Allorhodopirellula heiligendammensis: one gene and its partner. The protein of the gene in region 1 interacts with the protein of each later gene in a pairwise test. Links are inferred from orthologs where the notes say so. Each region holds a gene or a part of one and is shown on either strand. Other genes may lie near its edges.

Evidence for each region. Proteins that work in one complex are often made in the same cells at the same time.
Region 2: the proteins of tpiA (region 1) and pepT interact in binary tests that used the Escherichia coli proteins (3 or more experiments, as listed by UniProt). The link is inferred for Allorhodopirellula heiligendammensis from one-to-one orthologs.

What each region holds. Positions count from the first base shown.
Region 1 is NZ_SJPU01000001.1:1,853,097-1,857,000, reverse strand. The notes cover bases 1-2,997. They hold tpiA (triose-phosphate isomerase), read left to right. Parts: upstream 1-1,121; coding sequence 1,122-1,874; downstream 1,875-2,997. Other genes in these bases: Poly21_RS07010 (YicC/YloC family endoribonuclease), read left to right, coding at 2,709-2,997; secG (preprotein translocase subunit SecG), read left to right, coding at 2,005-2,592; aroF (3-deoxy-7-phosphoheptulonate synthase), read left to right, coding at 34-1,125. Outside these bases: more of Poly21_RS07010, read left to right, coding at 2,998-3,677; gmk (guanylate kinase), read left to right, coding at 3,728-3,904. UniProt on the Escherichia coli protein: Involved in the gluconeogenesis. Catalyzes stereospecifically the conversion of dihydroxyacetone phosphate (DHAP) to D-glyceraldehyde-3-phosphate (G3P).
Region 2 is NZ_SJPU01000002.1:1,920,668-1,924,088, reverse strand. The notes cover bases 1-2,968. They hold pepT (peptidase T), read left to right. Parts: upstream 1-835; coding sequence 836-2,101; downstream 2,102-2,968. Other genes in these bases: Poly21_RS17460 (hypothetical protein), read right to left, coding at 2,904-2,968; Poly21_RS17465 (DUF4332 domain-containing protein), read left to right, coding at 2,179-2,907; odhB (2-oxoglutarate dehydrogenase complex dihydrolipoyllysine-residue succinyltransferase), read left to right, coding at 1-659. Also shown: more of Poly21_RS17460, read right to left, coding at 2,969-3,212. UniProt on the Escherichia coli protein: Cleaves the N-terminal amino acid of tripeptides.

The DNA.
Region 1 (3,904 bases):
TCCACTATTTGAACAGCCTGGCAGGCTATTTTTGTGATTTTGATTCTGAAAAACGGTGTCTCTGACGAACAAATCGACCGCGTGATTGCACGAGTCGAAGGCTGGGGGCTGCAAACTCATCTCAGCCGGGGCACCTATCGCACGATCATTGGCCTGATCGGCGATGAATCTCAGGTTAGCCAGGAAACACTCAGTTCGCTGCCCGGCGTCAGCCAAGTGATCCCGGTCCTGCCGCCCTATAAGCTGGCGTCGCGTGAGGCCCATCCTGAATCGAGCGTGATCGACGTTTCCGGTGTCAAAATCGGCGGCGGGCAACTCGGCATGATCGCCGGGCCGTGCAGCGTTGAGGACCGCGAACGGATGATGCGGATTGCCGAAAGCGTCTGTGAGTCGGGGGCGAACTTGTTTCGCGGCGGAGCTTACAAACCACGTACGAGTCCCTATGCATTCCAAGGCTTGGGCGAAAAAGGACTTGAGATCCTGCGCGACGTCGGCGATCGATTCGGCATCCCCGTGGTCACGGAGATCACCGATCCACGCAACGTCGAGCTGGTAGCTCAGTACGCGGACATGCTGCAGATCGGAGCCCGGAACATGCAAAATTTCGTGCTATTGACGGAAGTCGGCAAGTCATCGCGGCCGGTCCTGCTCAAACGAGGCATGAGTGCTACGATCGCCGACCTGCTCATGAGCGCTGAATACATTCTCTCGGAAGGCAATCCCAACGTCGTTTTATGCGAGCGGGGCATCAAGAGTTTTGATCCGTCGACACGGAATCTTTTCGATGTTGCCGCCGTGCCTGTGGTGCAAGGGTTGACGCACCTGCCCATGATCGTCGATCCTTCGCACGCGACGGGACGGCCCGATTTGATTCCGCCCTGTGCCCTGGCTGGACTCGCCGCGGGAGCGGATGGTGTTCATATTGAAGTTCACGACTGCCCCGAAGAAGCCAAGAGCGATGGGCCGCAGGCATTGCTGCCCGAACAATACAAGCAAATATTGCAGCAGATGCGATTGATGGCCGACCTGCTCGGCAAGACAATTTCACCGCTCGCGGGCACCGCGGGCAAACCCGATCATTCACCTAAAAACAACCCGCAACCACCTACCGAGGCTCTCGCGTGACTCGACGTACATTGATCGCCGGAAACTGGAAAATGAACATGCGATCGGCATCTGCCCGTTCGCTCGCCAAGGGAATTGTCGACGCCGTCGGCAAGTCGCCTGCGGTTGAAGTCGTTCTGTGCCCGCCCGCCGCTTATCTCGCAGCCGTCGCCGACGTCACCGCAGGCACGCCCGTCGAAGTCGGTGCACAGAATCTGTATGCAGCGGACGATGGTGCCTTCACCGGCGAGCTCAACGCGTCGATGCTGACCGACGTCGGCTGCCGCTTTGTGATCCTCGGCCACAGTGAGCGCCGGCAGTTGATGGGCGAGACCGATGCCGATGTCAGTAAGAAGTTGCATGCGGCCCTCGCGGGCAACCTGGTGCCGATTGTGTGCGTCGGTGAAACACTGCAGCAGCGTGAGACCAATGAGACCGAAGCGGTCGTTGAATCGCAAATTCGCGGTTCGCTCGAAGGGCTCGACGAAGCTCGTGCGGCGGGCATCGTGATCGCTTACGAACCAGTCTGGGCAATTGGCACCGGCAAAGTCGCCACGAAGGAGCAGGCCGAAGCAGTGCATGCGTTCATCCGCGATTTGCTCGGCAAAATGTTCACGCCCGATGTAGCAGCCCAAATCCGAATTCAGTACGGTGGCAGCGTCAAACCCAGCAATGCCTCTGAATTGCTCGCCCAACCTAACATCGACGGTGCCCTCGTCGGTGGTGCCAGCCTCAAAGTCGAAGACTTCGCCGGTATCATCAATAGCTAAGGAACGCTTAGCGTTTAGCTACCAGCTTTTTCAGACCAATGGCCGCGTTGTGGCCATGCCAACCCCAATTTCCACAATGACGGCTAGAGGCTAGTAGCTAATAGCTAGCAGCTTTTTCAAAGACCAAAGCATGATCCATTCCATCGATTTCACTCAGTTTTGCCTGCTGGGCAGCTTCGTCAGCATGTTGTTGGGAATGCTGATGGCGTTCCTTTCCCTGTTTTTGATTCTGCTGATTTTGCTGCAGCGCGGTCGCGGTGGTGGTCTGGCGGGTGCTCTTGGTGGTGCAGGCGGCCAGAGCGCCTTCGGTAGCAAGGCGGGAGATACCTTCACGGTTCTGACCGTTTCCCTCGCTGGCATCTGGATTTTCGTGTGTGCGTTTGCGATGTGGGAACTCGGCCCGCATATGACCTCGACGGCGTCGCTGGAGTCTGACCTTTCTGCCGGACCTGGCGACGATGAAGCCGCCGACACATCGAGTGGATTGGTAATCCCCACTTCCGACGATCAAGACAGCGATGCAGAGGATGCCACGCTCGTGCCAGCGGATGCCGAGGCCGAGGCGCCTGCCGAAACCGAAGGTACGGTTGTGCCGACTGAAACCCCAGACGCGAGCGAAGCAACGCCGCCAAGCGACGACGCAGCATCCTCCGAGACCGCTCCGGCGGAAGCGGAAGCCGCAGATGCTGAGCCAGCTACTGAAACCGCCGCAGAGTAGCAACGGTTCAAGTCATCAGCACGGACGCAAACGCTGGTGGATCGTTGACAAGATCCACCACGCGCAATCCCGTCATTTCTGTGCCTCCCTCACTCCCATCTCCCCACTCATACTGCATGCCTGAGCAACCCTACCCGCATTTACGAAGCATGACTGGGCAGGGCCGGAGCGAAGTCAGCAGCGAGGCGGGGACACTCGTTATCGAGTTGCGATCGGTCAATCATCGTGGACTGAAGCTCGTGCTGCGCACCAACGATGCGTTGTCGGCCCACGAGTCTGAGATTTCGGCAGGCCTCCGTGGTCAGATTGAACGCGGAACGGTGACCGTCCATGCCACGTTGAAGCCACCACCGGGGCAAGATCTGCCACGGATCAACCAAGCTGTCGTGAAGGCCTACGCCAGCCAGTTGGCTGCTGCGACGGGGCAGCAGCTATCTGTGCCGACACAAATCGATTTGAGCGCCCTGCTGACGTTGCCGGGGGTGCTGACGGGTGACAGGGATGATGACTGCGACGACGCGCAGGTCGAGCAGCGGCGGCAGCTGGTGGCCGAAGGCGTGGCGTTGGCAGTGCAGCGATTCAATCACATGCGGCATCACGAAGCAGTTGCCATGGCCCGGGTGCTGCAAGCAGATCTCGAGATGATTGGTGGGCGTGCTCAAACGATCCTAGGGCTCGCACCAACGGTGATTCAGCGGTACCGTGACCGGTTGACTGAAAAGATCCAGAAGGCACTCGCTGAGCAACATCTGCCCACCGATCCAGTGGATATCATCCGTGAAGTTCAGATTTTTGCCGATCGCAGTGACATCAGCGAAGAGCTCACCCGGCTGGCCAGCCACCTAGAGTTATTCGGGGGTGTGTTGGCGGGCACGCACGCAGCGGATCAGACCCGTGGCGAGAACGACGCCCAGGGGGCGGCGAATGAAGCGGTGGGACGAAAATTGGATTTTGTTATTCAAGAAATGTTCCGCGAGACCAACACCATTGGCAGCAAAGCGGGTAACGCTGAGATTGCTGAACATATTGTCGAAATCAAATGTGCGATTGAGCGGATGCGCGAACTCGTCCAGAATTTGGAGTGAACGCCACCATGACCATCCAAACCAATCCCAACGTACTGGATCACCGTCCCATGTCACATGGAAAAACGGCTCATCCGGGCCAACTCGTGATCATTTCCGGCCCCAGCGGTGCGGGCAAGTCGACCGTCACCACCCGACTGCGAGAAGTCTGTCAGCTGCCACTGGCGACGTCAATTTCCGCAACCACCCGCCTGCCCCGAGACGGCGAAGTGGACGGAAAGGATTAT
Region 2 (3,421 bases), on another replicon or contig:
CCATTGCATCACGTCTCGTCCAGGCACAGCAAACCGCAGCATTGTTGACGACGTTCAACGAAATCAATATGCAACCGGTGATGCAAATCCGCAGCAAGTACAAAGATGCCTTTGCCAAAAAGCACGGTGTCAAGCTCGGCTTCATGTCATTTTTCGCCAAGGCGGCCGTCGAGGCATTGCGACGCTTCCCTGCCGTCAATGCGGAAATTCGCGGCGATGCGATGGTCTACAAAAACTACCAGGACATCGGCATCGCAATCGGCGGCGGCAAAGGACTTGTCGTTCCCGTGCTGCGAAATGTCGAGCGGATGTCATTCTCGCAAATTGAAGGCTCGATCGCGGAGTATGCCCGCCTGGCGGGCGAGAACCGACTGCAGCCGAGCGATTTGATGGGCGGCACATTCACAATCAGCAATGGCGGCATCTACGGGTCGCTGCTGAGCACCCCCATCGTCAACCCGCCGCAGAGCGGTATTCTCGGATTGCATTCGATCCAAGAGCGCCCGGTTGCCGAGGATGGCCAAGTCGTGATCCGACCGATGATGTACATCGCGTTGACGTACGATCACCGGATCGTCGACGGACGCGAAGCAGTCGGTTTCTTAGTCGCGATCAAAGATATGGTCGAAGACCCATCACGGTTGTTCCTCGAGGTTTGAGCGGCGTCTGTTGACTAGTGATATACGATCGTGTCTTAACCGCTCCCTCCGCTTTGCTGAGCGGAGCGGTACAACGAAACGGTTAGCTCATCGGACCGGAAGTCACATAACCTCTGCGTCTGGCAAGAGAGCATTACCACGCCCCATTCTTAGTTCTCGCGACCGCGAATCCGACCATGCCGGCTACGTCCATCACTGACCTTCGACTCCGCTCCGACCGCTTGCTCGACCGATTTCTTCGGTATGTCCGACTCGATACTGCTGCGGATCCCCAGTCGCAAACCTACCCGAGCAGCGCCAAGCAACTCGTATTGGGGAAACTCCTCGCCGACGAGTTAACCGCGATGGGCATTGAGGGTGTGGAGCTCACTTGCGACGGTTTAGTGATCGCGACAGTCCCCGCAACCATTGCTGGCGATGTGCCTGTCGTGGCTGCTGTCGCCCATCTGGATACCTCACCCGAGGCTCCAAGCGACAGCGTTCACCCGCAAGTCATCGAGAACTATGCCGGCGGTGATATTGCTCTGCCCAATGGTGCCGTAATCGCCGTGGCCAACTGCGTCGAATTAGAACAGATGGTCGGTGATACTCTGATCACGACCGACGGTACAACCCTGCTCGGCGGTGACGACAAAGCGGGGGTCGCAATCATCATGGAAGCCGCCCACACGTTGATGGAGCATCCCGAAATCCCGCACGGCCCGCTGCGCGTGGTGATGACCTGCGACGAGGAGATCGGCCACGGCACCGATAAGGTTGATTTAACGCAACTCGCCGCCACGGTCGCTTATACCATCGATGGTGGGGGGCGCGGACAAATCGACGTGGAGACGTTCTCTGCCGACGCGGTCACGGTGACGTTCACTGGTCACAATATCCACCCCGCGATCGCGAAAGACCGGATGGTGAATTCCACTCGCGCGGCGGCGAGATTCGTGGAGTCATTACCCATTGCCAGCGAGACCCCCGAAACAACCGAAGGCCGCGACGGTTTCATTCACGTGCACGACATTCACGGCGGTGTCGGAGCCACTCGCGTGGAGTTAATATTGCGTTCCTTTGATACCGAGCAACTCGCCCAATACGCTCACCGCGTGCAACAACTCGCTGAAGCCGCAGCAGCAGACATATCTGGGACGCGGGTGCAATGTGCTGTGCGAAAGCAGTACCGCAATCTTCGCGAGGGACTCGAGCGGCTACCCGAAGCCGTGTCGCTGGCCGAGAGGGCCTTCTCAAATATTGGCGTCAGTTGTACTCGCGAGATTGTTCGTGGCGGCACCGACGGTAGCCAGTTGACCGAGAAAGGGCTGCCGACGCCGAACTTATCCAGCGGGCAGCACAATATTCACAGCGTCCTCGAGTTCGCAAACTTGAATGAAATGTGCGATGCGACGAAACATTTGATCGAATTGTTGAGATTGTGGGGAGAAAAACGCTCCTAATTGGCCTAGTCGTGCCCCCCGCCGACTTGCTATCGCGGACATGTCTCGGATGCTTCTTCTCCCAGGAGTCTTTTCACATGTTCGAGTTTTTCAAACGTTTGGTGTCTGCCACCAAACGCGGCGGCAGCGAAGACGTGGTCTTCCTGGTCAATCTGCCAGAAATCTCCGCCCCGCCCACGACACTCACCGCCTTGCGATCGGCCGATTCCTGCGTCGCTGTGGCGCCGAGCGTCGAGCTCGATCCAGCTCCAGCGGATCATCCCATGCCAGGGCCGCAGCGGCGACGCAAGCCAAGTCGTCGCAGCATGGTCCTGACTCCGCACGAGTCCAGCCTGGCATCCCACCGCGCCCGTCTATTAGCGATGCGACTGGAGCACCTGAATATTTGCCCACCGCCACGTTGTCGCCAGCTCGCAGCGGTCGGCATCCAGACCGCGGGCGATTTGATCTACAGCGATCTCAGCAAGGTCGCAGCGACTTTTCGCAACCCACAACGAGCCGAACGCGCCATCCGGCGTTACCGGGCGGCGATCAAGCTAGCCCTGGGCATCGAGTCGATGATGCCCCGCGACGCCCTCCTGCTCGTGGCGATCCATCGTCGCAGCGTTGCCAGTCTCGCCCGCGAATCCGCCGCTCAACTGCATCGCGATCTCGAACGCTTTTCACTGAGCAGTCGTGGCAGCAAACTGATCGGTCACCGCAGCGTCCCCAGTCTGCGACGTGTGAAGACCTGGGTCGCCAGTTGTCGCGAGATGGTCGAATCCGCCTCGGCAGGGACGCCCCACATGACACAACAAGTCGCTTAAGCGTCGGAGTTCGTTTCCCACCTCGACGTCCATGTGCGGCCAGCTCGCGACATCGCGAACGCCGCACCGGCAATCATGCCCACGGCGGATGGCAGGTGGAGAGCTGACCGCAATTCTTCCGCTGAGATCGCCCAGTCGTGCCACAGCAGAATTCCAATCATGCAAGCAAAATTGATCGCAATGGCTACTCCAAACGTTGCCAGCCAAAGCCAAGCGATCCAAGCGAGTCCAGACCGACCGACACGTCGCGCACGGCGAAAAATCAACACGCTCAAAAACAACAGGACGAATAAACCGATGGGCATAGGCCGATCAACAACAGCGTGATGTGGAAAACGGAGATGCGGTGTCCGGCTGCTACTGCGCTCATTAATTGATCTGCGTCGATCGCGACACTGGCATTGGTCGATCAGAATCAGTTTAGCATCCACGATGATCCTGCGGAGTAGGTCGCTGAAGGACAGATCCCGATGGCTCTCGGGATCATTTGTCTTGGCCGACTGCAGGCACCGTC